2 regions of the Parageobacillus caldoxylosilyticus genome follow, and region 1 is predicted to be linked to the other one. Evidence: a T-box and tRNA genes for the amino acid it is inferred to sense, from the RefSeq annotation. Region 1 holds a T-box; the other holds one or more tRNA genes.

The links. The T-box of region 1 lies ahead of argS (arginine--tRNA ligase). A T-box ahead of a tRNA ligase gene usually reads a tRNA of that ligase, here a tRNA-Arg.
Region 2: it encodes a tRNA-Arg, which carries the amino acid that the T-box ahead of argS (arginine--tRNA ligase) is inferred to sense. The anticodon was not compared.

Annotation. Positions count from the first base shown of each region.
Region 1 is NZ_CP040553.1:1,474,654-1,490,819, forward strand. Features, by position in the region: gene alr (alanine racemase) at 1-514, opposite strand, end outside; gene BV455_RS07495 (LolA family protein) at 707-1,720, opposite strand; gene acpS (holo-ACP synthase) at 1,803-2,162, opposite strand; gene BV455_RS07505 (rhomboid family intramembrane serine protease) at 2,296-2,913, shown strand; gene BV455_RS07510 (hypothetical protein) at 2,980-3,228, opposite strand; partial or broken gene BV455_RS07515 (DEAD/DEAH box helicase) at 3,254-4,555, opposite strand; gene BV455_RS07520 (alpha/beta hydrolase) at 4,687-5,382, opposite strand; gene BV455_RS07525 (UDP-N-acetylmuramoyl-tripeptide--D-alanyl-D-alanine ligase) at 5,474-6,850, opposite strand; gene BV455_RS07530 (D-alanine--D-alanine ligase) at 6,866-7,990, opposite strand; gene BV455_RS07535 (MGDG synthase family glycosyltransferase) at 8,141-9,283, opposite strand; gene BV455_RS07540 (DedA family protein) at 9,295-9,891, opposite strand; gene BV455_RS07545 (polysaccharide deacetylase family protein) at 9,903-10,631, opposite strand; gene BV455_RS07550 (undecaprenyldiphospho-muramoylpentapeptide beta-N-acetylglucosaminyltransferase) at 10,952-12,028, shown strand; T-box leader at 12,076-12,297, shown strand; gene argS (arginine--tRNA ligase) at 12,344-14,032, shown strand; gene BV455_RS07560 (ABC transporter permease) at 14,142-14,939, opposite strand; gene BV455_RS07565 (aliphatic sulfonate ABC transporter substrate-binding protein) at 14,952-15,944, opposite strand; gene BV455_RS07570 (ABC transporter ATP-binding protein) at 16,021-16,166, opposite strand, start outside.
Region 2 is NZ_CP040553.1:3,137,048-3,153,213, reverse strand. Features, by position in the region: gene BV455_RS16270 (DoxX family protein) at 1-149, opposite strand, end outside; gene BV455_RS16265 (hypothetical protein) at 366-539, shown strand; gene BV455_RS16260 (5'-3' exonuclease) at 625-1,503, opposite strand; gene BV455_RS16255 (GNAT family N-acetyltransferase) at 1,950-2,240, opposite strand; gene BV455_RS16250 (sodium/proline symporter) at 2,522-3,982, opposite strand; gene BV455_RS16245 (ornithine cyclodeaminase family protein) at 4,008-4,973, opposite strand; gene BV455_RS16240 (NAD(P)/FAD-dependent oxidoreductase) at 5,031-6,197, opposite strand; gene BV455_RS20695 (hypothetical protein) at 6,514-6,645, opposite strand; gene BV455_RS16235 (aminopeptidase) at 6,834-8,075, shown strand; gene BV455_RS16230 (dynamin family protein) at 8,317-11,076, opposite strand; partial or broken gene BV455_RS20475 (IS3 family transposase) at 11,414-11,548, shown strand; partial or broken gene BV455_RS16220 (PhoX family protein) at 11,621-12,897, opposite strand; tRNA gene BV455_RS16215 (tRNA-Arg) at 13,066-13,142, opposite strand; tRNA gene BV455_RS16210 (tRNA-Gly) at 13,534-13,604, opposite strand; tRNA gene BV455_RS16205 (tRNA-Cys) at 13,620-13,690, opposite strand; tRNA gene BV455_RS16200 (tRNA-Trp) at 13,732-13,796, opposite strand; tRNA gene BV455_RS16195 (tRNA-Arg) at 13,908-13,981, opposite strand; tRNA gene BV455_RS16190 (tRNA-Gly) at 13,991-14,065, opposite strand; gene BV455_RS16185 (hypothetical protein) at 14,045-14,206, opposite strand; rRNA gene BV455_RS16180 (23S ribosomal RNA) at 14,266-16,166, opposite strand, start outside.

The DNA.
Region 1 (16,166 bases):
CATCGGCTGTGGCGAAATGAGTATAAACGCCTTCCAGCGAAAAATACGGATGGCCGTCGATTAATTCAACAATGCGTTTTGTCTCCGCTTCCTCTCTGACTCCTAACCGTCCCATTCCCGTATCCATTTTTAAATGGAACCGCACTCGTTCCGTTCCCTTGTATAAATCGGCCGCTTGCTCGACCCAGTCCGGTTGAAACACCGTAAGTGAGATTTGGTGCTTGGCGGCAAGATGGACATCGCTAGGACGAGAAGCGCCTAATACGAGAATCGGAGCAGTGATTCCTTTTTCTCGCAATGCAAGCGCTTCATCTAAAAAAGCTACGGCCAAATAGGAAGCGCCGGCCTCCAGCGCTGTCTTCGCCACTTGCGCATCGCCGTGGCCGTATGCATTCGCCTTTACCACTGCCATAATGCAAGTTTCATCCGGCAAAAGCTTCTTAAGTTGAGAAACATTGTAATAAATCGCGTCTAAATCAATTTCAGCCCACGTATCACGGTAAAATGAATTCATCATTTCTCGCTGTCCTTCCTTGTCTAGCAGATCTCAGAGTTATTTTTTGAATGTAAACGCTCTAATTTGCGCTATCCTTTTTTAGTTTACCACTTTCTAAACAAGGAAGGAATATATCATTGTCTTAAGAGTCTGCCTTTTCCTAAAAAAAACAGGCTCGGCAAGCCGCGAGCCTGTTGCCTAGCAAATCAATTATTTAATCGCCTTTCCTTGCACGGAGCGGGCTACCATGACCATTTCCTCCGGTGTTAAATCATCGGAAGCAATCGTAAAGTCGACACCTTTATACGACCATGTCAATGTTTTGTCCGTCAGCGTACCAATCGCAAAACCTAAATCGACCGGCTCGCCATTGACCAGCATCGGTGTGCTTGTTGCCGGTAAAACTTTTGCTTTTTCCTGAACTAATGTAAATGTTTTTTCGCCGCCGAACGTCATAATCACTCGTTTTCCGTTTTCACTGGCAACTTCCTTCTCATCGATTTGCTTTACTCCTTCCGGCAGCTGCACCGGATACATGACTTCCATCGCTTTGTCTTTCGCTTCTGCCATCGTCGGCACTTCTAAACGCGCTCCCGTCATATTTTTCGATGTGTCAAATGCATCATCATCAAACTTTTTATTAAATTCGACCTTGGAGAATTGCACGGTTAACAAAGCTTTTCGGTCGGTATCCATCACTTTGACCGATACCGGTGATAAATCCTTTTTGTTTAACGTAATTTCTTGCGTCGGCACGACATTGCTGTTTGGATAGTTTGTTTTCGTTTCAAATACGTAATGATTTTTTGTCGCTTTAAACTTCGCCTTCGAATCGCTCAAAATGTCTTTGACCAATGACTCATACAAATAGGCCTGACTGCTGTTTTTCGGCCAATCACTTTGGAACCGGAAGCTTTTATTAAGCGCCGGCGTAAACACAAAGACCCCTTCATCATTGCGCAAAATCATCTGACTTTGCTCTTTGTCCGCATTTTTTAAGCTGACACGGTAATAGGCAGGATGTTTATACCAGATTTCGACGTTATATACTTGCGGTTTTGAACCTGTTTGAAACGTCATTTTTGCTTCTGCCTGGTAGCTTGTGATCTCATCCATTTTTTCATCGAGCGCTTTGATGACATCTTCCTGTGATTTTGACCCACAGCCAGCTAAAGCAATAAGCAATATGATGCCAACCAATACACTGAGCACCTTTCTCCTCATTCATTTCAACCCCTTTGCCTCATATCGATTTCCCTTTTCGCATTACAATATATGAGACAACTTCGGGGAATATGCAGACTAGCTATGACAAGCGCTCAATAATTACTTGAGCGATTGCATAATCACGGCTATGAGAAATGGAAAGATGGATGCGGCAGTCATTCGCATCTGAAACGACGATTGGCTTTCCATGCAGGTCGTTCATAATTTGAATATCGTGGAATGACAGATGTTTTCCAATTCCTGTGCCGACGGCTTTTGCGTACGCTTCTTTCGCCGCAAACCGCCCCGCTAAAAATTCCACTTTGCGTTTTGGCGATAATTGTGCAAACACATTTTTTTCGTCCCTCGTTAAAATGCGGTCAATCAATTTTTCATTTTTTTTCATCAACTGTCTAACCCGCTCTAATTCCACAATATCAATGCCAACTCCGATAATCATTGTCCTTCTATCCTTTCTACTTCTTACATACCATTTTAATAAGCCGATTCATCTTTCACTTATTCGTTTTGCCCGCCAAAGCGGAAGCTTTCCTAGCCATTTTTTGATAAACAAAGATGAAGGAGAGAATGACATGTTTGTGCGCAGGGAAAACGCCCGTGTTTTTTTTCGCCTTTATCCCGTTGTTTCTATCCTTATGATCCTTCATGTAGTCATATGGTTTATGTTTTTTTTGCGTCTTTCGAGTGCGGAACCATTATGGGAACGAATGATTGGATTTAATGCCGCCATACGCGAAGGGGAGTATTGGCGGCTTGTAAGCCCTCTTGTTTTTCATGTGCGGTTTGAACATATGATGATCAATTCCATTTCTCTTCTTTTATTCGGCCCTGCATTAGAGCAAATGTTAGGGAAAAGCAAGTTTTTGCTTCTTTATATAGGGAGCGGAGTCGGCGCCAACATCGCCTCCTTTTTCCTTCTGCCGGCTATGTACAGTCACGTTGGAGCGTCTGGCGCTATTTTTGGCCTGTTCGGCATGTATGGCTATTTAATCGTATTCCGCCGCGATATAATCGACCATCAGCATGCCCGCCTTCTTCTCGCCGTTATCTGTATTAGTTTATTTATCGCATTTACCACTCCTGATCTGAATATGGTCGCCCACCTATTTGGTTTTTTAACAGGAGGGATTATTGCTCCTTTTATCTCGTCTCGCCTGCGTCCGCATCGGCCTTTTCTTCTTCATCGCTAACCATCATCGCCGCTTTTTCGACAATGAAAGCGGGATCTGATGAATTAGCGGATGAAAATGACGCCGTCAACCCATTCGATTTCTAAAAAAGGGCGCAAACGTCATCGTTTGCGACAGGGAACACTGCTGCAAATGAACGCTCATGGCGACATAGCCAAGCAGGACGATCGCCATAAAAATTTCTTTTCCCCAATGGATATATTCATTCTGTTTGCTGCCCGGCTGTTGTTCGCGCATATACATTTTACCATAGCAAAAAACGGCGCCTGTTGCACCGTTTTTAACGGGCAACGCGCCGTTTTTTGGCACGCTCACGGAATGGGCCTTCCGCGCGGTTTCCCCGCTTTTTCTCCCGTTTAACCGGAAGCGGCGGCTCTTCCGTTAACCGCACCGGCGTCGTATCCGGTTCTTTTGTCAACATTTTAATACATGCGGCTACCAGCGAAACCGAATCATGTTCCTCTAATAGCTCTTCAGCAGCTCGTTTATAGAAAGACAAGTTTTCGCTTTCTACCACATTCACCAATTTTTCCACCGCGATACGCTGCTGCCCTTCCAGCGCTTCGTCCAATGTTGGCGGTTTCATACGCTCCATTTTCCGCTTTGTCGTCCGTTCAATGTTATGAAGCTGTCCGATTTCCCTTGGTGTCACAAACGTCATCGCGACGCCTGTTTTCCCTGCGCGGCCGGTGCGGCCAATGCGGTGAACGTAGCTTTCCGGATCTTGAGGGATATCAAAATTGTACACATGCGTCACGCCGGAAATATCCAGCCCGCGCGCCGCTACATCCGTGGCGACCAAAATCTCGATCGCACCTTCTTTAAATTTGCGCAACACAGAGAGACGTTTCGCCTGGCTTAAATCGCCGTGAATCCCTTCCGCCGCATAGCCGCGCAAATTTAGCGCTTCTGCCAATTCATCGACACGCCGCTTTGTCCGCCCGAACACAATCGCCAGCTCGGGGGCCTGAATATCCAATAAACGCGTCAAAATATCGAATTTCTTTTTTTCTTGCACTTCGAGGTAATATTGTTGAATATTCGGAACGGTCATTTCTTTTGCTTTTACTTTTACGAGCTGCGGATCATTCATAAACCGCTCGGCAATGCGGCGGATCGGTTCCGGCATGGTCGCTGAAAACAATAACGTTTGCCGCTGTTTCGGAACATTGCTTAAAATCGCCTCAATATCGTCAATAAATCCCATATTCAGCATTTCATCCGCTTCATCGAGCACCACTGTATGCACCTGCTCTAGCCGCAGCGTCTTGCGGTTGATATGGTCGATAATGCGCCCCGGTGTCCCGACAATAATGTGTGGATGTTTTTTCAACGCGCGAATTTGCCGCTCAATATCCTGACCGCCATAAATCGGTAATACGCGCACGCGCTTGACGGCACCAATTTTATATAGCTCTTCCGATACTTGAATCGCCAGCTCGCGCGTCGGCGCCACCACTAGCCCTTGCACCGCTTCGCTTTGCACATTTACTTTTTCAATAAGCGGAATGCCAAACGCCGCCGTTTTCCCGGTACCGGTTTGCGCTTGTCCAATCACATCTTTATTTTGCAAGCTTAGCGGAATCGTCTTTGCTTGAATCGGGGTTGTTTCTTCAAACCCCATGCGGCTGATTGCCTTCATTAATTCATTGCTTAATCCTAACTCCTGAAATGTCGTCAATGTTATTCAAACTCCTTTAATCATCCTTACTGATCGATATAAAATCAAATAAAAATGTTTGACAGTTATCATACCATTTTCATCTGTTGTTTTCAATCATTACCACTTTCCCGTAAAAACTTTTCGACTTCGGCAAATAATACATGCCGGTCTGCGCTATGGCAGACGTGATGATAAGACTCGGGCAAGAATAATAGTTTCTTTTTGGATGAACCAATTCTTTGATATAAATAATGGGCGCTTTTTAGCGGAACAATCCCGTCTTTTTCTCCCTGCACAATCAACACCGGGACATGAACGTAGGGAAGACGCGGCCGTACTTCATTCACTAGTTTGCGAAACTCTAATACCGCAGCAATTGGCGTGGATCGCATCTTATTTTTATAGCGGATAAACAGCGGATGTTCACCGATGCGACGCCATCCATTGCGAAACATATCACGAATGTCTTCCCACAATTGACGCGGATTGACATAATAAAATGCCGCGCTTAACAGCACTAACTTATCAATGTGGTATTTTTCTGCTAAATAGACGGCGATCACTCCGCCCATCGAAAAGCCGATGACATATACCGTTTCACACTCGTTCATTAACGCTTGCAGCTCCCGTTCCGCCGCTTGAAACCATTGATCATACGTAATTCCTTTCAGCTGCAGCTCTTCTCCGTGGCCGGGAAGAGTGGGGGTTTTGATCATCCAATCCGTCCGCTTTCGCAAATACTCTGCCAGTGGGGCAACTTCATCAGGGCTTCCCGTAAATCCATGTATACATAGACAGCCGATCATGATTATCACCGTTTCCTAAAAATCAAAAGCGGCGATCGACAACGCCGCTTTTATTTTTTCACCGTTGTTTTCATTTTACACGATGATACCGTTATTGCAAATCGCAAAGCAGTTCTTCTAATTTCATCCCACGGGAAGCCTTTAACAAAATCACATCACCCGAAGAAACGATGGCAAGCAAATCATTCACCAATGCTTTTTTCTCATCGTATGCGTTTACCCGCCCATCCGGGAAAGACGGCGCAGCTGTTAGCGCAATATGGCGCGCCAGCGGTCCATAGGTGAAAACATAATCGACCATTTCCGGACGAAGCATCGCGCCGATTTCGCGATGAAAGGCTACTTCTTGGTCACCGAGCTCCAACATATCGCCTAGCACCGCAATTTTTTTCGTATATCCCGTCAATTCCCCGAGCAGCTTCAAAGCCGCCTTCATGGAAGTAGGGCTGGCGTTGTACGCATCGTTAATGACCGTAAAGCCCCGTTTCGTTTCGATCAACTCCATGCGCATGCGGGTGACCTCTAAATGGGCAAGCGCTTCTTGAATACTCTCCCAGCTGATCCCAAAAAAGCGGGCAACCGCAATGGCAGCCAATGCGTTATTAACATGATGCTTCCCTAAAATCGGAATAAACAACGTTCGGTTTGGAAGCTGGTTGATCGTAAATGTTGTCCCCTTTGCTTCCATCCGCACCGCATTCGGATAATAATCGTTTTTCGCTTCTTGGCCAAACGTTACGACATGTTCCGGCAGCGGCAAATTTGACACGCGGCTTGTCAATAACGGCTCATCGCCATGATAAACAAACAGACCGTTTTTGCGCAAACCAGACAAAATTTCCAATTTTGCTTGTGCAATTCCTTCACGCGAACCTAATTCTTGCAAATGGGATTCCCCAATGTTCGTAATAATCGCCGCATCCGGCTCAGCGATGTTGGACAAAAGTTCAATTTCACCGAAATTGCTCATTCCCATTTCGACGACCGCCATTTCCGTATCTTCTGCTAAACGAAGGAGCGTCAATGGCACGCCAATATGGTTGTTTAAATTCCCTTCTGTTTTTTGCACCTTATAAGAAGTGGCCAATAGCGCCGCTGTCATATCTTTTGTCGTTGTTTTGCCGTTGCTTCCTGTAATGCCGATCACTTTTACGGCCAGCTGCCTGCGGTACCTGTGGGCCAGGCGCTGCAGCGCGCGCAGCGTATCATCAACAACAATCACTGGGGCGTTCTCTGGCGGATTTCCTTCCGTTTCCGACCAAAGCACCGCACTGGCGCCTTTTGCAAACGCCTCTTGCACAAACGCATGCCCGTTAAACTTAGCTCCTTTGAGCGGGACGTATAAATTGCCCTGCTGAATCGTCCGTGTGTCGGTCGAGACGCCGCTGATCGTAACATCCGCAAATTCGTCAGCCACCAAGCGGCCATCCGCCATCGCTTGTATCTCCTTTAACGTGCGAGTGATCATCTTTCTCCACCTTCTCTATTTCTCAAACGTGTACGTGATCGTTTGCTTTTCTTCATGCCGCTCGATCGCTAGCTGAATGAGGCGCTCGATTAATTCTGGATACGAAACGCCGCTATGTTTCCATAGCAATGGGAACATGCTGTATGGCGTAAACCCAGGCATCGTATTAATTTCGTTAATATACACCGTGCCATCTTCCGCCAAGAAAAAGTCGGCGCGCACAAGCCCGGAAAGATCAAGCGCCTTAAAGGCCGTAATCGCCATCTGCTTGATCGTTTCATACTGTTCTTCCGTCACTTGCGCCGGAATGATGAGTTCCGTATTGCCATCTTCATATTTTGCCTGATAATCATAAAATTCTTTTTTCGGAATAATTTCTCCTACGACCGAACAAATTGGTTCATCATTACCGATTACGCCAATTTCGATTTCACGGCCGACAATCGCTTCTTCCACAATAATTTTTCGGTCATACTTAAACGCTTCGATAAAAGCGGTCTTCAAATCGGCGCGCTGTTTGCATTTCGTAATGCCAACGCTTGACCCTGCGTTTGCCGGCTTGACAAAACAAGGGTAGCCGAGTTTTCGCTCAACCTGGTCGTATGCGGCTTCTTCATCTTTACTCCAATCCCGCTTCGTAAACGCTACGTATTTCGCCTGGCGCAGCCCGGCCTGGGCAAATAAGTTTTTCATCACCACTTTATCCATGCCGACCGCTGAGGCAAGCACGCCGTTTCCGACATATGGAATATTCAAAATCTCGAGCAAGCCTTGCACGGTGCCGTCTTCTCCATTTGGGCCGTGCAATAATGGAAAAATCACATCAATAGCCGTTTCCGATTCCTTATTGTCATCCATTTCAGAAGGATGCTGATTTTTATCATCCGCTAATACCGGCACTTGGTTTAACGCTACCGGTATCATTGCTTTCGCATCCGACTGGAACTGCAGCTGCTTGACTTCCGTAATCGTTCCGGTCAGCCGCTCCCCTTTGATCCATTGTCCTTCGGTGGTGATATAAATCGGAATCACATCAAATTTATTTTTATCCATAGCGTTCATGACCGCCATCGCTGTTGATAGCGAAACGTTATGCTCCGGCGATTTGCCGCCGTATAAAATCCCGACTCTCGTTTTCATGTAGGTTCCTCCTCTTTGCTTCCCATCGTTCCTATTTTAACACTTTTCGCGCGCAATCGTATGGTATTTTTATATGAGCAATGCAGGTTGTTTCGTCACTTCAAAAACAGCAAAAACACCATCTAACCGATTCGTTAGATGGTGAAATCGCTATTTCCGGAGAGCGCGATACGATCCTTGGCACATCACCGCCACCATCTCTTCTAATGCATCTTGGGCCGTTTTTTCGATCTCTGCAAAATATTCGTGCACCCGGCGGTAAAAGCGGTTTTTTTCGATTTCATCTGTAAGCACATGAAAAACTTTTTGTTCGTAATGGCGAAGCCCAGACAAATTATAAACTAACCCGCGTTTTTCAAGATACTGTAAATTAATTTGTTCCTGGCCAGGCAAATAATCGACTGTAAAAATCGGCAATTGCTTATGCAATACCTCGCTTACCGTAACGCCGCCCGGTTTCGTGATCACCGCATCAACCTCGTTATATAAACGGTTCATCTCCTGCGGGCTCGATATGTAGGAGAAAGGCCGAATATGCGGATGTTCCCAGCTTGCGATTTCATCATAAAGCTTTTTGTTTGCCCCGCATAATACCGAATAACGAAACAAATGAGAATTCCTTGCTTTTTTGAGAAAATCGATGATATTTCCTAATCCCTGGTTGCCGCCTGCCAATAGCAAATGAAACGAACGTCTTTTCCTTCTTGCCTCTGAATGTTTCGCCATAAACACTTCATGGACGGGAATCCCTGTTACGATAATCCGTCTTTCCTCAATATGATACTTCGTCATCAGCTCCCGTTTTGCGTCGGCATGCGGAACAAAGTGGTAATCAATATTTCGCTTCCCCCACACGCTATTAATAAAAAAATCTGTATAAACGTTGAGCACTGGTGTGCGAATCACTTTCTTCCGCTTAAGCCGCTGCAAAATGCGCGATGGAAAGGAGTGCGTGCAAATAATAAGCTCTGGCTTCTCTCTTTCTAGCATTTTCCTCATCTTACTTTCAAAATAAGGAAGCCACGGCTCGAAAGAAACGAATTCCAACCGATGAACATCATGGTACATGAACGTCTTATAAACACGATGGTACGAAGCAGGATGAGAGCGAATCCAGCGCAAATACATTTCCGATACCATTTTCTCCATTAATTCATTACAATAGCTTAAAAAATCGATTTTTTTGCAAAATACATACGGAAACTGCCTTTGCAGAAAATCGATCAACGTATCGGCTACTTTATGATGTCCTGTATTCATCTGGAACAGCGGTAATACAAGAATTTTCATCATCGTTAGCTCCCTTAGTTTTCCAAAGATTTTTTGCGCAGTCGCTGCCCAATCCATGTTGCAAATAGAAACAATACGAACAATGTCAACCCAATCAGAGGAAAATAAAACAGCGGAATTTGCATATGCCGTCCGAGCAACATTCCGGCAAGCATAACGGGAACAATCCACACCGTTGCGCCAAGCGAAGCAAGCAATAAAAACGAACGAAACGGGAAGTGAATAACCCCTGCCATATACGGAGAAATTTGCCGAACTCCCGGAATGTAATAGCCGAATAAAATACCCCATTTTCCATAGCGATGAAACAGCTGTTTTGCCCGCTCCCACTTTTCTTCTTTAATCCCTAAATACTTTCCGTACTTTTGAATAAATGGCGCTCCAAAAAAGCGCCCGATGCCGTAAGCGGTGATCATCCCGATCACTACGCCGCACCAGCTGGCGATCATACAATATTCCCATAAAAGCTGTTGCCTGGCAATTATGATGCCAAGAAAAAACAATAAACTCTCTTCCGGCGCCGGAATGCCGACAATGCCGAAAAACAAAAACACGAAAATAATGACATATCCGTATGATTCCACATACGAAAAGAGAATACTCGTATCCATAGATCCCCCCATTATATTGACGAGATTTGTTTATTAGTTTGCACGTTCATAACATCTGTAATCGTCACCCAGCGCATTTTTTTCGCCGCTTCTTCCTTTAGCAACAGCTCCAGCGCCGCAAGCATTTGTTCCGGCGCCCGTTTGTCAGCGCCAAGCGCATCACCGTTGTCATGCAGAACAATAATGGCTCCACCCTTCATACTATTTCGAAGGCGGCGGAACAATTCCATCGTGCCAAGCTTTGCATTCCAGTCACCAAGAATGTAAGTCCACAGCACCGTAATATATTTCTTTTGCACAAGCGGGGTAAATAAATTAAAATGCCCCCAAGGCGGACGGTAATAGATGGGCCGCTTTCCAATAATATCTTCAATAATATCTGCTGATTTCTGCAATCCTTTTTCCAAAAAAGGCGGAAGTATCAGCCAATTGCTGATATGCCGGTAATTGTGCATTCCGATTTCATGACCTTCCTCATGCATCCGTCTGACAATATCAGGATATTGTTTTGCTTTGTTTCCAACCACGAAAAATGTCGCTTTCACTTGATGTTTTTTTAATAAATCCAATAATTTTGGTGTATAATACGGGTCAGGACCGTCATCGAACGTCAAAGCAATGTTATTCTCGGACGCTCCTTCGCGATAAATACGAAACTTTTTTTTGCGAATAACAATCGTTGGAACGATGCCATATAATAGTATCCCGCCAATAAGACACGCCAAAATCATCCACAGCATCGTTTTCACCTCTTTATTTGTACTTTACCAATATTTCTTATCTTTGAAAATAGAAAAAAACAAACCGATTTGAATCTATCACCATATCAAAACAATATTTACAGATTAATTATCATATAACACGTTGATAAAAATTAAAACAGAAAATGATGAAAATTTGATGAAACATGAGAACCTGATTCTTTAGCATACGTAAACAACGCCGATCGGTTTTCGCGTTTTCACACATGAAACGGAAAGTATCTGCTATAATACAATACGATACATGGAAAAAAGCTAATAAGCCATTGCATCATGCTGAAAAAGACAGGTGATCAACGTTGAGCAAAAAAATTATTCTTACCGGCGGCGGCACAGCCGGACATGTTATGGTGAACGTCGCTCTGATTCCGAAATTAAAAGAACAAGGCTGGAACATTGCCTATATCGGTTCCCACCAGGGCATTGAACGGGAAATTATCGCAAAAATGGACGGTGTGCCTTACTTTCCGATTTCGACTGGAAAGTTGCGCCGCTATTTCGATTGGAACAACTTTAAAGACCCGTTTAAAGTGCTGAAAGGCACTTGGCAAGCGTACCGCATCATCAAAAAAGAAAAGCCGGATATCATCTTTTCCAAAGGCGGATTTGTGTCCGTCCCTGTCATCATCGGCGCGTGGTTAAGCGGGGTGCCGTCCATCATTCACGAATCGGATATTACCCCAGGACTGGCCAATAAAATCGCGATGCCATTTGCGACCAAAATTTGCGTCACATTCCCGGAAACGATGCGCCACGTCAAGGAAGAAAAAGGCGTTTACATTGGGGCGGTCGTTCGTGAGGAATTAAAGCGTGGGGACGCCGACAAAGGACGAAAGCTTTGCCAGTTTGAAAAAGGAAAGCCGGTTCTTCTCGCCATGGGCGGAAGTCTAGGCTCGAAACGGATTAATGACGCGCTGCGCGCCAATTTGCAAACGCTTCTTTCCGATTTTCAAATCGTGCATATTTGCGGAAAAGGAAATGTCGACGCCAAATTGGCGAATGAAAAAGGCTATAAGCAGTTTGAATATGTTCATGAAGATCTTCCTCATCTGCTGGCGATGGCTGACATCGTCTTATCGCGCGCCGGCGCCAACTCGATTTTCGAGTTCCTCGCCTTGCGCAAGCCGATGCTGCTCATTCCTCTATCCAAAGAAGCGAGCCGCGGCGACCAAATTTTAAACGCCCGCTCTTTTGAAAAATCAGGTTACGCCGAAGTGTTGATGGAAGAAGACTTAACGAACGAATCACTGCAAAGCGCCATTTATCATCTTTACCAAAACAAAGACCGCTACCAGCAAAACATGGAGCGGTCCGACGCAGGAGATGCGTTAGAAAAGTTGTTGACGCTGATTGAAGGGACACGGGAAATGAAATGAAGCTTGAATATTTTGTAAAAACAGTTATAATAATGTAAAAACCATATTTCAGTTCGATGACGAAGAGAGTAGTTATATAGAAAGCGACAGCGAGTCAGGGATGGTGGAAGCCTGATGCGGACTATATAACGAACCGCACTTCCGAGAAGCTCGTCTGAACCCCTTATCGGTTAGTAGGACGGTGCCGGGGATATCCCCCGTTATCCATAAGAGTTGGTTTCCATGTAAACAAGTAGAGTGGTACCGCGGGTGAAACGCTCGTCTCTATACAGAGGCGAGCGTTTTATATTCATGAACAAAGGTGGGAAGCAAAACATGGACTATAAAAAGAACGTTACTAGTTGTCTTGTCTCCTTGCTCGGTGAACATCTTTCCGAACAACAAATTAATGAACTGCTGGAAACTCCAAAACATCCTTCTTATGGGGATGTTGCATTCCCGTGCTTTACGCTCGCCAAACTATTTCGGAAACCTCCCGCCGCCATCGCGACAGAGCTTGCCGAAAACCTTCGTCATCCTCTTTTTGATAAAGTCGAGGCGAAGGGAGCATACGTGAACGTCTTTTTGAACAAATCGGCAATCAGCAAACAAATCATCGAAACCATTGTGAAACAACAGCGTCATTACGGTGATCTATCGTTAGGACAAGGGAAAACGATCGTTCTCGATTTCTCGTCACCGAATATCGCGAAACCTTTTTCAATGGGGCATCTCCGTTCCACCGTTATTGGAAACGCCATTGCCAATATCGCCGAAAAATGCGGCTACCGCACTGTCAGAATCAATCATTTGGGCGATTGGGGCACCCAATTCGGAAAACTCATTGCTGCCTATAAACATTGGGGCGATGAAAACAAAATTAACGAAAATCCTATTCAGGAATTGTTTCGTCTGTATGTGAAGTTTCATGAGGAAGCGGAAACAAACGAACAGCTGGAGCAGGAAGGAAGAGCATGGTTTAAAAAACTCGAGGATGGGGACGAGGAAGCATATCGGCTCTGGAAATGGTTCCGCGACGAGTCTTTAAGAGACTTCAATCGCATCTATGAGTTGTTGGGAATTTCCTTTGACTCCTATAACGGGGAGGCATTTTACAATGATAAAATGGATCGTGTCATCCAGCTGCTGGAGGAACAAGGACTATTAAGCGAATCCGATGGAGCACTGGTCGTTCGCCTAGACGAATATGAATTGCCGCCTTGTCTCATCAAAAAATCAGATGGTGCTACTTTGTATGCTACCCGCGATTTAGCGGCGGCTCTTTATCGCTACGAAACGTATGCATTTTCGCGGGCTCTTTATGTCGTTGGGCACGAACAGCGTCTTCACTTTCAGCAAGTATTTTCCGTGTTGAAAAAACTTGGATTTGCTTGGGCAAACGCCATGACTCATGTTCCATTCGGTCTTATGCTAAAAGACGGCAGAAAAATGTCCACAAGAAAAGGCCGAGTGATTTTGCTTGAAGATGTTCTTAAAGACGCAATCGCCCTGGCGAAGAAAAACATTGCCGAAAAAAATCCGAACGTCAAAAACGAAGATGAAGTAGCGCGTCAAGTTGGTGTTGGCGCTGTCATTTTTTACGATTTAAAACATGAACGAACAAACAACATTGAATTTTCGTTGGAAGACATGTTGAAATTTGAAGGAGAAACTGGACCATACGTGCAATATACACACGCAAGAGCCTGCTCGATTTTACGTAACGCTCCATCGCCTGTAACGGATCATATCCAAGGGCTAACAGACGAAGGGAGCTGGGAGATCGTCAAACTCCTTGCCGCGTTCCCAAACATCATTCAAAATGCTTACGAATATCTCGACCCTTCTCTTATTGCTAAATATCTCATCGATGTGTCCCAAGCCTTTAACAGCTATTACGCTCATACAAAGGTCCTTACCGAAGACGAGCAATTACACTCACGGCTTGCCTTAGTGTACGCGACAACGGTTGTATTAAAAGAAGGGTTGCGGCTGTTAGGAATTCACGCTCCTGAAGAAATGTAACACAAAAATAGTGCTGTCTCTCAACTAATGGACACGGTATCCTGCCGATACCGTGTCTTATTAGTCTAGCTACACGTTTCTTCCATCCTTTAAACTCCTCTTGTCGTATTCATAATGCTTTTCTCCTTTCAAGCGATTCGTAGCTATCTTGCCAACGGAGAATTCGGCGTCCTGCCAGTTCCAGGAGATAATCGGTCAATTTTCCAAGCAACGCAAACAACAGAATGCTGGCAATGATGATCGCCGGACGCCCCGTCGTTTGACCATCAGTCAGAAGAAAGCCCAACCCTTTGCTTGCACCCATAATCTCCGCAGCTACGACAAACATCCATCCTAGTCCGAGACCGCTTCTTAGTCCGACAAAGAAGGAAGGAAGGGCCGCTGGAAGAAAAAAATGGCGGATCAATCTCCACCCTTGATAACCGTGCACCCATCCCACTTCCAGCAGACGGCGATCCACTCCTTGAATGCCGGACACCAAATTTAGATAAACCGGGAAAAAGACACCCAAAGCAATTAATGATATTTTTGAAGCCTCACTGATTCCCATCCATAAAATAAACAACGGCACCCAGGCCAAGGAAGGGATATTGCGCAGCGCTTGGATGAGAGGGTCTAACAAATACCGGATCGTACGAAAATATCCGTTCAGTACCCCAAACAATAAAGCGATAGCCGTACCAAGCAGAAATCCCATGCTTACCCGGTATAATGTAATTCCGATATGTTCTAGAAGCTCTCCTTCACGAAACAAATCCACGATGGTGGAAACGATCTTCAAAGGGGAAGGCATGATATTGGTGGCAATCAAGCCGCTAACCGAGAAGATATGCCACAAGATCACAATAGATACTGGAATGATGAGCCCCATTCCTGTGATAACGAAGTTTTTGTTCCATTGACGCAACCGCAATCCCCCTTAATTCGTGTCGATGTGTTCTATATACTGCGGATCGATTAAATCGTCGATCGTTTTCTTTATATCCACGGATTTGTCAATGACGCCGCTTTTCAATAGGACTTCACCTGCCGCTTCAATTGCCTGCTTATGGATTTCGCCGATTACCGGATTCGTGAAATCTGTACGGCTGAGCACTTTGGCCGCGACTTCTTCGCTCTGTTTGCTTTCCGCAGCCACAATTTTTACGAATTCATTCGGGTTTTCCAATGCCCATTTTCTAGCCTTTTCATAAGCTTTCAGTACTTTTTCCACAATCTCGGGATGGTCTTTCGCGAAAGCTTCCCTGACATTCAGGAATCCGTACGTATTCCAATCCGCGTTGCGGAAAAACAGCTTGGAGTGCTTCTCTATCTCCGTCTGTGCCATATACGGATCGAGTCCCGCCCATGCGTCCACATCTCCTTTTTCCAGGGCAGTTTTGCCGTCAGGGTGTTGCAGCTGGACGATTTCCACGTCTTTTTCGCTCAATCCCGCAGCATCCAACGCCCGTAGCAAAAAGATGTAAGGATCCGTTCCACGTGTGACGGCGATTTTTTTCCCCTTCAAATCTTTTACCTTTTCTATAGGAGAACCAGCACTTGCAACCAATGCTGTCCATTCCGGTTTAGAATAAATATAAATCGATTTTATCGGGTTTCCGTTCGCCTTTCCGAGCAGAGCAGCGGAGCCTGCTGTCGAACCAAAATCAATGCTCTTGCTGTTCAAAAGCTCCAGCGCTTTATTGCTTCCAGCGCTGAAAACCCATTCGACTTCGATGCCGTCCTTCTGCAGTTCATCCTCCAACCATTTCTTTTCTTTTAATACTAGACTGACTGGATTGTAGTAAGCGTAATCGAGTTTTACTGTTTTCACTTCCGACGCTGTTGAAGCTGAACGGCTGCAGCTGCTGAGAACCCCAATTGCGGCAATAATCAGAAAAATGAAGGCGACTTTATACGTTTTTGAAATCATCGCGAAGATCCCTCTTTCATTCGGTAATGATATAAATCGGTAATGATATAAATATGAAACTCTTGAGAATGATTATTTAGGAGGAGACCGCCGATACGGATGCGGGAGCTCCCCGCTCCATGAGGTGATCGAGAATCAGTTTTTCGTAGTATGCGAAGTCGCTGTTTCTTTCCCTCGGTCGCGGTAGAGGTACCGGTATATCGATTGCAATCGCGCCGTTTT
Region 2 (16,166 bases), 1.7 Mb from region 1:
TTGGCGAGCGCCCCTTTCAAAAATCCCGATGCGTCAAATCCTTCCGTTATCTTATGCCATCCTGCGGTGATCCAAGCATAGCCGAGATACAAACGGAACAGCACCATGATGACGGAAGCACTCGTATGTTCGCGAAGCCATTTAACCATATCCTCGCTCCCCTTTTATTTTTATTGTTCCTTACACTTTTATCGTACTACTTTTTGCGGGAATTGAAATGACTTTGCTCATCATTTCACAATTTGTTAAGAAATTTATTACAGCATTCGCAACATTCTCTATAACGATTTTTCGCCTATTGACAACTGCTTTTTTCTATATACAAAAAAGTATATAGAAAGATAGGGTAGCGGGAAATATTTACGATGAAACCAAGATCATCGATCATACCAACCAAGCCGTCCTGCTTTCCCGGCAGCCAAAAGAATTTAGAAGAAGGCCTTGTGGACCGCAACGTATATCCTGAAGTACCGATGCGGATTGAATTATACATTGACCGAAAAAGGGAGTGTTCGGCAAACGGTAATGGAAGCGATTAGGCGGTTGGTGCAAACGTGGATGGATGCTGAAAGACAGCGGTTACATAAGATGACACATAAACAAAAGCCAGTCTGAAACTGGCCTTTACTTATATGTCAACAAGCGGTTCAGCCCTTTGAATTCTAAAGCTCGGAAAGCCTGCTCCACTTTTTCCTTGTCTACGTTCCACTCCGCCTCTTCGATCCGCAGCGCTATCGGAAGATCGCAATAAATTTTTGCTAGTTTTCTAGAAAGGTGCAGCATCTCTTCATGTTCTTGCAGTTTTTGCCGCTGCGACTTTGTCAGAAGGGGAAGATGTTCGAGGATTCCTTCAATCGAACCGTACTGGCGCACTAATTTTAGCGCTGTTTTTTCACCGATGCCACGCACCCCTGGATAATTGTCGCTTGCATCACCCATTAATGCTTTGACATCGATCCATTGTGATGGCAGGATTCCCATTTCCTTTCGAAAGCGTTCGAGCGTATACATATGATAATTGCCAATCCCTTTGTCCAGCAAATATACCATTACCGTTTCGGAAAGAAGCTGCAGCAAATCTTGATCCCCTGTCAAAATGGCAATGTCCATTTCGTCTTTCCATTGCTTGGTGAGCGTGCCAATGCAATCATCCGCCTCCGCTCCCAGTACGCCAATGTTTGGAATATCAAACGCGGAAACAACGTGCTTGACTAGTTCAAACTGCGGGATAAGCTCTAATGGCGGCTCTCCTCGGTTCGCCTTATACATCGGAAACATTTCCGTTCGAAACGTCGTGCTCCCCATATCCCAGCAGCAAACGACATGCGTTGGCTCTATATGATGGACGGCAGCGATGAAATGCTTGACAAATCCATAAACCGCGTTTGTCGGAACCCCTTCGCTTGTGAACATAAAATTCCCATGAAGTGCGGTCGCATAAAACGAACGAAATAAGAGCGCCATCCCGTCAATAAGCAGTAGCTTTTGGCTCGTTTGCGTCATGGTTGTTTTCTCCTTCCGGTTTTGTTAACATAATATTTTTATCGTATAAATAGTGGTAATCGTGCAGTTTTTTTACATACAATAGAGAGCATTGCCAGGCGGCCAACGTTAAGGTCTCTGTGCTCTTATTTTTCATGACGGGAATCAGGCCGCGAATATATAGAAAGAATAGATCGATGACGGTCTAACATATGGATGGGCGGCAAACAAGGCTTCAGTACCCTTCAATAGCTATGATAAAACAAAGCGTATCGAGATGGCGCAACAGTTTTTCGGCAATGATGTTTCGCTTAATCATTATAGCTGTTTTTTCAAGATAATTTTCTGCTCTCCCTTTTCGTCCGTATACGTGCCGATGGTATCAAATCCATGGCGTAAATTTAAAATGAGCATGTTCCGCCATTTATTTTTCGTTGTTGTCGTTACAACAGAATAGCCATGCTCTTTCAGCCAGTGTCGTGCTGCATCGTCATTAATGTCGAGCCAATCCCCTGCCGGCGATACGCGCTGTCGACCCCGCCAATGCAGCTGTAAAACTCATTTGCACCTTGTTCATATCCCAATTTAAAACCGACAACTTTTCCGTTATCCAAAGCGACAAGAACAAGCAGCCTGTCCACTTTCTGCATTTTGTTGCGAATATTCTCCGACGATGTTTGAAAAATAGTTTCATACAAATTCATGATTTGTTCGATCACATCTTCCGGAGGCATGCCTTCGTATAATTGATATTGCATTTTTCCACCTCTTTTCTGCATGTTTTATACTTGTCTTATTATAATTAATTCTTCTAAATCTCACCATCTTCATCTTTTTGTTCTTCCTAATAGATAGAATCTAAGTTTTTTGAGAATCGAAAAATCGTTTAGGAAATACACATAAACACAGACCGCCGCTTCGCGTGAAAAACAAACGTGCTTATTGAAATATCATGATTCTGCTGGATAAAAAACTGGCTTGCAAATAACACCCCCCTCCTTCATTCCAATCAGAAGGAGGGATTTGCCTTGATTTCATGTTATGTGGCTGTTTCGCAGCGGATTTCTTGCATTTCTTCTTTATCTGGGAAAAGGAGGCTAAATATAATCCCAGCGAGCATGGCAATAAAGAAAGTCGTAAAACGAGAGCTGATGATCGCCTCAAGAGGTGAGGAAATCCAAACGATCGTGCTGATAAATCCGGCAATGATCGTCGCAATCACACCAATACCGGAATATCGTTTCCAAATGAACGTCAAAATGATCGCCGGCGACAGCGTACATCCGACTCCCGCCCACGCCCAGCTGACAACAAGATAGACTAGCGATTCAGAGGTTAACGCAATGATTAGCCCTGCTATTCCCGCGATAATGACAACAATTCTTGAAATTTTCACCAATTGTTTTTCCGTTAATTTCATTCCTAACGCGTTTCGAATAATATCTTCACTAATGGAACTGGTGACGACGAGGAGTTGGGAATCGGCTGTTGAAACGATCGCAGCGAGAATGCCAGAAAGCAATATTCCCGCAATCCACGGCGGCAAAAGGTCTAACGTCATATACGGTAAAACCGTTTCTACATCAGCAAAGTGATGTCCTTGATACAACGTAATGGCGGTAATTCCGATTAAAAACGCGCCACTATAAGCTAAAAGCGTCCATACAATCGCCATGATGCTGGCGGTTTTTGCCTCTTTGTCATTTTTCAGCGCCATAAAACGCACGCTTAATTGCGGTTGGCCGCCAAGAAAGCCAAAAAACCAAGCAAAGTTGTTAAACAGCAGTAATCCTAAGGCGAATCCAGTCACTCCGCCAGTCCACGAATCAATCCCTGGCTCAGCGGCTTGCAGCGCCTGGCTGATGGATAAATCTCCGCTATAAATATGAAACAAAGCGACAATCGGAAGCACTACTAGCGTCGCAAGCATAATTAAGCTTTGAACCATGTCTGTCCATACAACACTTATAAATCCTCCTACATACGATAAAATAACCACAATGATAGTACTGACAATCATTCCCATCACAGGATCAATACGAAAAACAGTGAAAAGGGTTTTTCCCGCCCCTGCAATTTGTGCACCAAAATAAAACATCATAAAGCTAAGAATAAGAATTGTAGAAATCCATAAAATTATTTTTCCGTGCGCTCCAAACCGCTTAGCTAAATAACCCGGCAATGTCAGCACTTTATATTCATTTGCTTCTTTCATAAACTTCTTCGCTAAAAACAGCCATGAAAAGATAATTCCTAGCGAAATTCCGATTGCTACCCAAATTCCCGATAGACCGGTCGCAAACACAAATCCCGTATATCCTAGCAACAGCCAAGCAGACTCTCCGGTAGCTCTTTCCGAAAATGCTAAAGCCCATCCTGGCAGCTTTTTCCCGCCTAAAAGAAAATCGGAATGGTTAATATCTTTTTTACTATACAAATAACCAATGACTAACATAAATAAGCAATATAGAATAAATTCGGCCATAATGATCGTATGCAATGGGGCCCACTCCTTTTTGACTGGTTTACAAATGGACGTACGCACCCGTCTGTTTTGCAATCGCTCTTTCATACATCATTTCCGCAACAACAAGGTCAAACAGCGCCATACCAGTAGACTTGAAGATAGTCGGACAATCCGTTTGAAAAGTATGGTTTACCTTGTTTGTGACGACTTTAGAAAAAGCAATCATTTGCAATTCGGTTAACCAACTCCTTTCCATTGGATAGCGGATATCTCCGCTTTCCTTTATGGCATCCAGCGTGTCGACAAATATGCATGTCGCATTTTTATATAACGCATCAGGAAATTCCCTCATATGAGGTTGGTATGAGCCGATTCCAACAATTAATTTGCCGTTCCATATATTTGTTTCATCTGGCAGCACAGGCGTTGATGATGTCGTAGCAGTGATGATGATGTCGGATTGCTGAACTAAATCGAGTGGCTGAGCGGCAATGTGGATTTCCACTTCGGATGGAAGACGGTTTTTCAGTGCAGCAATAAAAGCGGGATACTTTGAAGATGTTCGATTATACAAGTAAATGCGGTCAATGCTGCGAATCGTGCAAACGGCCAGCAATTGATATAGCCCTTGATATCCGGTACCGATTAGCCCGACGGTTTTGACATCGGCTGGAGATAAATAATCTACCGCCATCCCTCCGATTGCTCCTGTGCGCAGACCGGTCAAAACGGTACCATTGAGCAACGCTTTTGCGCTTCCGGTTTGACGGTCTATTAATATAACCATTCCTTGCGTTACAGGATGCTGTCGATTATTAGGGAAAACGTTTACAATTTTCAAACTAAACGATTGATGGGCAATCGAAGGCATTAGCAAAAACGTATTTTCATTGTCTTGGAGCTGAGTTCTTAGCGGCATTTCGTACTGTTTATTTTCATAGAGACAGTATGCCCGCTTCATCGCTTCCATGACATCTTTCATCGAAACGGTTTCGAGCATTGCTTTTTCATCAAGCACTAACATGATGCGTATCCTCCGTTCCTCTTTATGGAAACTGGCCTTGCTCTTGCCTTACAGCATTTACACAACAGCATCTTCCAACACTAAATCGTTTTCCGCGAATCGTTCGAAACGCAAAGGGGTGAGATCAATCGTTTTATATTTTCCGTAATAAATTAATTCGGCCAATCCTATACCGACTCCCGGCGCCTGTTGCATGCCATGCCCGCTAAATCCGAGCGCCATATAATACCCATGCAGTGACGGGTGTTTTCCGATAATGGCGTTATGGTCTGCCGTATTAAAGCTATACAGCCCTGCCCACGCCGCCGTTATCTTCACCGCTTCAAAGTTTGGAATGCGATGCGCCAAAATTGGCCACATTTGCTCATAAAACAAGGAACGTGTCACGGTGAAATCAATTCCCGGCTTTGTATCTTCGGAAAAGCCCGATAAAATTTTACTTCCTTCATGGCGAAAATACACGCCGGTTGGATCAATGGTCAGCGGCAATTCCTTTTTTAACGGTGTTGCTATATCAAATTGGAAAATTTGCCGTTTTAACGGATGAACCGGTAACGGAACGCCGATTTTTTCGCTAAGATATACTCCCCATGCCCCAGCGCAATTGATCACGATCGAAGAGTGATACACGGTGCCGTCTACGAGCCGAACTCCGCTCACTTTGTTTTCATCGGTGGTGATCGTTTCTACTTCTTTATAAATATATTCCACTCCTAATCGCTGCGCATTTTTCTTATACCCTTGCATCACCAAATAAGGATCTAAATAGCCATCTTCATGGCAATAAAGCCCGCCCGCTAAATCATCGATATTTAGTTCTGGAATGATGTCCAATAACTCTTGGGCTGATAATACCTGTGACGGAACACCGTATCGGTTTTGCAGCGAGCATTGTTTTTTCAACGATGGAAGCATTTCTTTCGTAGCCAAAAAGAGATATCCGTTTTGACGAAAATGAATCTCCGCCGGTTCGCCATCGATCGCCATCGTTTGCGGAAATTGCTTATATACTTGCAGGCTATATCGACTTAATCGAATGTTAATCGGCGTTGTGTACAACTGTCGAATTCCTCCCGCGCTTCTTGGCGTAGACGAGAACTCGTACAAAGGATCTTTTTCAAATACAATAATTCTGTCATCAAAGCCAATTTTTCGAAGATGAAAAGCTACACTCGATCCCATTACTCCTCCGCCGACAATGATAATATCCGCTGTTTTCATCAAATTTCTCCCCCCTTCATAGACATATCAGCCCTGTCTGCCTATTATGACTTCCGCTCATTCGTTGTACGCACGCCCTTCAACAATAAAAATAACTCGCGACAATGCTCCCTCCTTTTGTAAACGAAATGATCACGGCAAAACAAAAAGCCAGTATACATCATCACGCAAAATGACTATACTGGCCGATGTCTATTGGGTGCATCGTCGGTAAGGACGATGCAAATAGACTACGCAGTATTTCGATTTCCTTTTCTCCAACGAAACAAATCCGATAAACATTTTTGTTATTATTCAAATTATTCTGTATCTACAATCATTATGCACCTTTCTTAAACAAAGTAGAGGAGTTTGGCAATTGATTCGTTATTTTGGCAACCGTAACCGTTTTGGACGATGATTGGTAGAAAGTAAAATAATATTCGAGCTGAATGATGATGAAAAAATCCATTGAATAAACCTCTTCTACCTACATTTCATCTCGAGGCGAGAAACTTCTTGAGAAAAACGTTAAACTAAAATCAATGGTTTTACCTTCGTCTTTTCACAATACCAATTCATCTTCCAAATGTTTGAATGTTCCGAGTTCTTCATATATAATAAAGTTCTACATAATACGAAAAGCAGGGAGTGAAGAACGTGAGCAATAGAGAGCAAAATTTGGAAAAATATGCCGCGCTTGCTGTTCAAGTCGGCGTCAACGTCCAAAAAGGGCAAACGCTTTTTGTGAACGCCCCGCTTGAAGCCGCGCCGCTCGTGCGGCAAATTGCAAAAAAAGCATATGAAGTCGGCGCCAAACACGTCTATGTCGAATGGAATGACGAAGATCTTACATACATTAAATTCAAATATGCTCCTGACGAAGCATTTTTAGAATATCCAATGTGGCGGGCCAAAGGCATGGAGCAGCTTGTCGAGGAAGGGGCGGCGTTTTTATCGATTTATTCGCCAAATCCTGATTTATTGAAAGATGTGGATCCAACCCGAATCGCCATCGCCAATAAAACGGCATCAAAAGCGTTAAACAACTATCGCAGCGCACTAATGGCCGACCAAAACTGCTGGTCGCTTATTTCCGTCCCAACGCCAGCCTGGGCGAAAAAAATATTTCCAGACCTCAGTGAAGAAGAAGCGATCGACAAGCTATGGGAGGCGATATTCCGCATTACCCGTGTCGACCAGGACAATCCGATCCAAGCGTGGCAGCAACACAACGACCAACTCGCCAAAATCGTCGATTATTTAAATGAAAAACAATACAAGCAGCTCATTTATGAAGCGCCGGGAACGAACTTAACGATCGAACTGGTCGAAAACCATGTATGGCATGGCGGTGCGGCCGTCAGCCAGAAAGGCGTTCGCTTTAACCCGAACATCCCGACGGAAGAAGTGTTTACGATGCCGCATAAAGACGGGGTCAATGGCAAGGTACGGAATACTAAACCGCTCAATTATAACGGCAACTTGATCGACGGATTTACTTTGACATTTAAAGACGGCAAAGTCGTCGACTTTACCGCGGAAAAAGGATATGAAACATTAAAACATTTATTAGATACGGATGAAGGCGCACGCCGCTTGGGGGAAGTCGCGTTAGTGCCGCATCAGTCGCCAATTTCCATGTCCAATCTAATTTTTTATAACACGTTATTCGATGAAAACGCCGCGTGCCACCTGGCGCTTGGAAAGGCCTATCCGACGAACATTCAAAACGGCACCACCATGTCCAAAGAAGAACTCGACAAACATGGTGTCAACGATAGCCTCATCCATGAAGATTTTATGATTGGCTCTGCCGAATTAAACATCGATGGCGTTACGAAAGACGGCAAACGCGAACCGATTTTCCGCAACGGAAATTGGGCGTTTGAATGGAAATAATGGAAGTGATACGTTTACCACATGTTGGTCACAAAACGGAGAATTTACGCTTTAAATAAGTTATCTAACTTACTGCCACGTCTTTTTGCATACTTGAGAGGACGTAGCTATATTGATTGAATGTAATACTATAGAAGAGTGTCTTAATCGTTCGCATATTACTTTCGCATTCACAAAACGATGAAAACATTTTCACAACGAAAAAAATCGGCCCATGGGCCGATTTTTTCGTTCCATCTCGTTATACTTGAAGAACTCCTTTTGCGGAAATGGTCATCCACTCGTATTGGCGGAGTTTTATTTCAAACAATGTAAGCGGATCGCGGTATGCTTCCGGATTCGATCTCATTTTCTCCAGCTCTTCTTCTTTTTCACTGATTTCTTTTTTCGTTTCTTCCACCGTTTGATTCAACGCGGCAAATGGGTCCCGGAAGAAGATCGAAATATCCCGTTCTAGCGATTTCTCAAACAGTTCGAATTGCAGAAGCAACTTGTTCACAATGGATTCAACAACGTCTAAATAATCCTGATTTTCAACAAACTGCTTGTATTTGTTATATAACATCGCATGGTTTTGCTGGAAGGCTCCAAACAGCTTGCCGGCACTTTTCAATAAAATTTGATACGGTGTGCGGCGGAGAAAAATATTCACCTTCTCCATTTGCACGCCGCTCGTCATCCGGTCTGCATCCCGGCGCCAGTCATCAAGCACTTTAAAGTCGCAATTCAGCTTAAGCCGATCTTCCCCATACATCGCATTAAACCCATCGCTTATTTCATCCAGGAAAGATTGACATTGATTAAGCTCGTCATTTGCCGTTAAAATCCATTCCTGAAGAGAACGATAAAGTTCGGGCAAGACCGTATCATTTACATAAGCACGTACTCTCCGATTCATCTCATCATTTAGTTCCAGGTGAAGTTTACGGAAATCGCTGTCTTCTCGAATCATATCCGAAGTTTCTCGTAAAATTCTCGGAATATTTTCCGATAGATCCGACCTGATTTCCTCCAAGACTTTATGGAACGTTCTCGTGATAATTCGCGCTTTTTCTTCTTTCAAATCAGTTAATTGATGGATTGCACCATTTAGCTTTGTGACCATTTCTTCATTCCATTTAATCGAATCAGCCAGGCTGTTTTCCATTTCTGCCCGTTTATCCAATAAATGGCTGATTAATTGACGAGTAAAGATTAATATTTTTTCAATTCGATCGTCTTCCGCAATTTGTCGGTTCAAGTTTTTCAAGAACTCTGCTAGATCATTTTGCTGTTTTCTGCTTCTTAAACGTGATGAATAGGCAAACACCCGAGCCTCAGGAACATATGCCCGAACTCTCGAACGAGTGTCTTCAATAATCTTGGCGGCTTCATGTTCATCATAAATTTCATCAATTTTATTGAGCAGAAAATGAATTGGAAGATTAGGCGCATATTCCCGAATCTGCATTAGGATCTCTTGTTCTTTTTCGGTAAAAGGATCGTTCGCATCAAGAACAAATAATAAACTGTCAGCAAAGTGCAGATATTTCAACGCTTCACCTTCAATATGATTACGGTCGCTAAATCCCGGCGTATCAATAAGAACCAGCCCGTTTTTCTGCAAAATTGGCGATGGAAGAGAGAACTCCATAATCGCATTGTCAAAAGCCTTATTCAGCCGCCTATCTACTGCCTCCTGGAATTCCTGGAAACTTGAAAATGTTGTTAATTCTTCATCGGATATCTTTCTAATCTCCGTCTCATCATCCCCCTTAAATACAATAACGGATGATGTCGGAGCAGTTAGGATATTTTCTCCGAGGACCGAATTGATAAAAGCAGACTTTCCATTTCCGGAAGTTCCAACTACAAATAAATGATGTGTTTCAAAATCAACCAGTTCTCGGATGATCCATCTGAAGCGGTGACCTGGATCAACATGCTGCGCTTCCGCCCATTTTACGATGGAATCGAATAATGTAAGGCTGTATTCCAAACCATCTGTCTCATTGCGGGAATGGAAAATAAGATTTTCGGCATCATTGACAACCTCTGGGCTAATACTGGATGGAAATTTCTCGCTCCATGCCAATACCGCTGCAGAAGCAAATAAAGCATGAGAATAATCAGCTATTTTGAGCCAGTTCGTTAAGATGTTCGGAATAATCTCCTCCAATTCTTTTATTAAATACTTTCCATCGATTAATTCAAAATACGCTTCCTGATAAAGGGTTGACAGCTTTTTCCAAGACTGTTCCCGGCTTGCATCCAGATTTAAGAAAAGGTGGTTAAATTCCCTCAGCCATGAAAAATAGGAACGCTCGTTTTTATAACCATTCCACAATGCCTCAACCATCTGTTCAAATCTTGTCTGATCCACTTGGTATAACACGGCTAAGCATTTTGAAAAATAATGCGGTTCAAAAATTTTTGTTAATCCTTGTTTTGCATATGTTTTTAAAATATCAAACCAATGATGAGACTCTGTCCGGATCGCTTCATTTACTGTCAGTTCAATTGCGCTCTTCCAATCCTTGTGTTTTTCGAAAAAAGCACGAGCAATGTCAGTAACATTCGGATAGTCCGGATTAAAGGATACCGCTTTTTTAATCACTTGATCAGCATCTTCAAGTCTGCCTTGATCTATGTAAAGCGAAAACAATTGCAATGCAACTTCTGATTGTAAGACACTGCTTTCCGTATCAATGGATTTATAAATCTCTTCAGCCGTTGATAATTGTCCGAGTTCATAAAAACAATCCGCTATATTTTTTTTCGCCCACGGTTCTAAATCATTATGAACGTTTTCCCATTTGAAAATAGCTGCTTCATAATCTTTGTTATGAAAATATACTTCTCCTTGGACAAAACGGATGGTGGAAATGTCAGCCTCCCCATCTTTATGCCCGGCAAGAAACGCTTCTCCGAGCACACGGACAGGATTTTTTTCATCCGCTTCCATAAATGTTTCATAAAATGTTTTTTTGATCAGTTGATTCTCTTGATTCTCTAACGCCATGTCTATCACCCGACCTATATATTTAATCCCTATTAAAATTTTCTTGTTTCCATCCTTAATATTCTAGCAGACTTACTTTTGCAACAAGGTTTCAAATTGTTTTCATTTATAATACAGATTTTTATCATCGTGTAACATTTCAGCTAAATTATGTTATTAATTGAATGGAAATGTAAAAAAGCTGCACAATCCTCCCTCGTGAGAATAATACAGCTTCGATTCGTGCTGGATGCGTTAACCGAAAATTTTTTCGATTTACCTCATTTTGCTCCGTTTTAAAGCGATGTTTTTCCGTGATTATTTCAACATAACCTCAATATTTTAATTTTAACACAGAGAAATTGTATTAGTACGCCCAAAAACGATCGAACAGTCGTATCAGGCTATTCAGGAGTATATTCATTTTTACATTCACAATCGTTTTCCAGAAAAACTGAACGGCCTTTCCCCGATGGAATATCGAGAAAAGGCCGCAGTTGATATACTCTTTTTTCATTGTCTACTTGACAGGGTTATGTGCAGAGGACAGACTTTCTGTTATCTTTCATTTTTTCTTTTTGCTCTGTTGAGCTTTTTGCTGTTTTAGTTTTTCGATATTCGGCAGTCCTTGGATATAACCAACAGCACCGGCCTGATCAATTCCATATGTTGCGTCGATGGCTTTTTTCACATCATCAATGTTTACCGCTGTCGGCGCAAAATTGTCTAATTCATCCCCTGGATGCTGAAAATTGCTCATAACGTAGCTAAATTCATTTCGGCTATCGGCCCCGCTTGAAGCCCCGTTGCCTCCGCACCAGCCGGAACGGATAAAATGCGGGATAACTTTTTCGTATCGACGTTATACGCCCATACAAAATTGTTAATATGTTGGCTGCTGTCTTCCCCGATAAACAATGTGCGATAATCCTCAGAGAAGCTTAAGTTGTCCGGACCAGCAATTTTATTCACGTTTGCTTTATTGCCGTAAGCGTCAGGTTGAGCTAAATCTTCGCCGACAAGAAGCGCCTTCATAGAAGCAGCTACATATCTGCTGTTAATCGATTCACCAGCTATGGTCTTTTGTCCTGGCTTTAAGTTTAACTCATAAACCGCACCAGCTTTCACTTTCGGCAATTGAATGTGGTCCGTTGGGTCTTGATCGTTTTTCTCCATACCTTTGCTTATATCAGAAATCGCTACATATACTTTTTTGTCTTTCGCGTTCACCGCTAAGCCTTCCATTTTATTAAAATCGCTTGTTGCTCCTAACATCGCTGCATAACGGCGAGTTTCCAAAAATGCAGCTGCTTTTTCCATTCCCGGCTTCAATTTCAAGTATTCTATTTTACCATAGTTTGTACCTTGTCCTGAGTATTGCTTAACTGCAGTAAACCCTTCTTTTGGGTCATTGGACACTTCAAAAATATCGCTGAATGTAATGCCTTTATCAATGATCCATTTAATTTCCTTATCTGTAGCATGACCAAGTTTAATCCACTCTAAATTGCCGGCCCCGCCATTTTCTGCGCTTGTTTGCGTAAATTTCGCCGCATATAAGGTGCCGGCTGACAAATCACGCGGTTTATCAGCTATGTACATAAACAGCATTGTATATTCGCCGTCGTCACCAAAATAAGCGGTACGCTCATCCGGCATTACAATCATCATTTCATTGGAACGACGTCCGGTGCTGTAATGCTTCACGACGCGCGTCATGCCATCAGCACTGACCATCACTTCAGGAATAAAGCCGTAATAATAAGGATTTGCCTTTTTCTCGTCATCAAAATATAGCTTTGCAAAATCTTTTAAATGGGCTGTTGATTGACTAAGCTTATCTGGTGTGTCAAATTCACATTATCTATTAAACTCCGAACTGCCTGGACAAACTAGCTGGAGCGCTTTTATGACATTGCCTTGAGCGATGGCTGGCATAAGAAAAAACGCTTCCCTCGTTTGCGGCAAACGCCGCAGACGTTTGGAAGCGTTAGCGATCGACTTATGTAATGGCGTCCCAGGAGAGATTCGAACTCCCGACCGACGGCTTAGAAGGCCGCTGCTCTATCCAGCTGAGCTACTGGGACATGGTATTATACACTCTTTAGCTTCGCTGCCCCTTCCTCTGTTAACGAATTCAGATAAGTGAGATGCGTCGGGGCAACTCGCAATAAGCAATAACTTCAATAATGTAACGCTTGTTGCTCTATCCTGTCTCTTCCTCTGCCAGCTGATTCAAGGAAGTTGAGCGCGTCGAGACAACTCGAAGTGGATTCAAAGATGTGTTGCTCGTTGCTCTATCCAGCTGAGCTACTAGGACATAACAATATTCACGCTAGATTTTATTTTTCGTTTTCCAATTGTTTTGCTGTCCCTTCCTCTACCAGCAGATTCGAGGATGCTAAATGCGTCGGGACAACTCGTAGCTAATTCATAAGATGTATCGCTCGTCGCTGAGCTACTAGGACACATAAATAAAGCGGGTGATGGGAATCGAACCCACGACTTCAGCTTGGGAAGCTGAGGTTTTACCACTAAACTACACCCGCACGGCTGAAACTAGAAGGCGGCACCCGGATTCGAACCGGGGATGAAGGTTTTGCAGACCTCTGCCTTACCACTTGGCTATGCCGCCGCAAAAGATAAATAACACATAAAATAATTATTTGCTTTATAAAAGGGCAACAGGAATCGAACCCACACCGGAGGTTTTGGAGGCTCTGTGCTAGAACTATGCCCTTAAACCCCATTTATCGAAGAATTTTGCATCAAATTTCGTTCTGCAACTATGTACGAAGAATCTTAGATATCCATTGGCATGTATGTATTAAAACAACTTTCACTACTGAAAACGCGCTCGAGAGGATTCGAACCCCTAACCTTCTGATCCGTAGTCAGATGCTCTATCCAATTGAGCTACGAGCGCAAATAAGGATGGAGCGGAAGACGGGACTCGAACCCGCGACCCCCACCTTGGCAAGGTGGTGTTCTACCGCTGAACTACTTCCGCATCATAACATAGTGATATTTTGTTCATTCCTTCAAAACTAGATAACCGTCTGCTTGGAAGAAGCCAAGCGCCTCCGCTTTTCGTACTGTCTAGCTCCGGACGCCATCGGCTCGCGACGCTTCGGTCCCGTTGCGGCGGCAACAGCCTCCTCACGGGCCCTCCAGCGCGTGTCGCCGATAGGCGGGCGTCCTCCGCTTTTCGTGGTTAAGTCCTCGATCGATTAGTATCCGTCAGCTCCACGTGTCGCCACGCTTCCACCTCGGACCTATCGACCTCGTCATCTTCGAGGGATCTTACTCGCTTGACGCGATGGGAAATCTCATCTTGAGGGGGGCTTCACGCTTAGATGCTTTCAGCGCTTATCCCTTCCGCACATAGCTACCCAGCGGTGCCCCTGGCGGGACAACTGGTACACCAGCGGTGCGTCCATCCCGGTCCTCTCGTACTAAGGACAGCTCCTCTCAAATTTCCTGCGCCCGCGACGGATAGGGACCGAACTGTCTCACGACGTTCTGAACCCAGCTCGCGTACCGCTTTAATGGGCGAACAGCCCAACCCTTGGGACCGACTACAGCCCCAGGATGCGATGAGCCGACATCGAGGTGCCAAACCTCCCCGTCGATGTGGACTCTTGGGGGAGATCAGCCTGTTATCCCCGGGGTAGCTTTTATCCGTTGAGCGATGGCCCTTCCATACGGAACCACCGGATCACTAAGCCCGACTTTCGTCCCTGCTCGACCTGTCCGTCTCGCAGTCAAGCTCCCTTGTGCCTTTGCACTCTCCGAATGATTTCCAACCATTCTGAGGGAACCTTTGGGCGCCTCCGTTACCTTTTGGGAGGCGACCGCCCCAGTCAAACTGCCCACCTGACACTGTCTCCCACCCCGATAAGGGGTGCGGGTTAGAATTTCAATACCGCCAGGGTGGTATCCCACCGGCGCCTCCACCGAAGCTGGCGCTCCGGCTTCCCAGGCTCCCACCTATCCTGTACAAGCGATACCAAAATTCCATATCAGGCTGCAGTAAAGCTCCACGGGGTCTTTCCGTCCTGTCGCGGGTAACCTGCATCTTCACAGGTAGTATGATTTCACCGGGTCTCTCGTTGAGACAGTGCCCAAGTCGTTACACCTTTCGTGCGGGTCGGAACTTACCCGACAAGGAATTTCGCTACCTTAGGACCGTTATAGTTACGGCCGCCGTTTACTGGGGCTTCGGTTCGCACCTTCGCTTTCGCTAAGCGCTCCCCTTAACCTTCCAGCACCGGGCAGGTGTCAGCCCCTATACTTCGCCTTTCGGCTTCGCAGAGACCTGTGTTTTTGATAAACAGTCGCTTGGGCCTTTTCACTGCGGCTCCCTCGGGCTCATCACCCAAGAGAGCACCCCTTCTCCCGAAGTTACGGGGTCATTTTGCCGAGTTCCTTAACGAGAGTTCTCCCGCGCACCTTAGGATTCTCTCCTCGCCTACCTGTGTCGGTTTGCGGTACGGGCACCTCTCACCTCGCTAGAGGCTTTTCTTGGCAGTGTAGGATCGGGGACTTCGGGACCGATGGTCCCTTCGCCATCACGGCTCAGCCTTTGCGCCAGACGGATTTGCCTATCTGGCAGCCTAACCGCTTGGACAGGCTATTCCAGCAGCCTGCTCGCCCTACCTTCCTGCGTCCCCCCATCGCTCAAACGGTGAGGAGGTGGTACAGGAATCTCTACCTGTTGCCCATCACCTACGCCTTTCGGCCTCGGCTTAGGTCCCGACTAACCCTGAGCGGACGAACCTTCCTCAGGAACCCTTAGGCTTTCGGTGCAGAGGATTCTCACCTCTGTTTTCGCTACTCACACCGGCATTCTCACTTCTAAGCGCTCCACGAGTCCTTCCGGTCTCGCTTCGGTGCACTTAGAACGCTCCCCTACCGATGACCAACGGTCATCCCACAGCTTCGGTGGCACGTTTAGCCCCGGTACATTTTCGGCGCAGAGTCACTCGACCAGTGAGCTATTACGCACTCTTTAAATGATGGCTGCTTCTAAGCCAACATCCTGGTTGTCTGGGCAACTCCACATCCTTTTCCACTTAACGTGCACTTTGGGACCTTAGCTGGTGATCTGG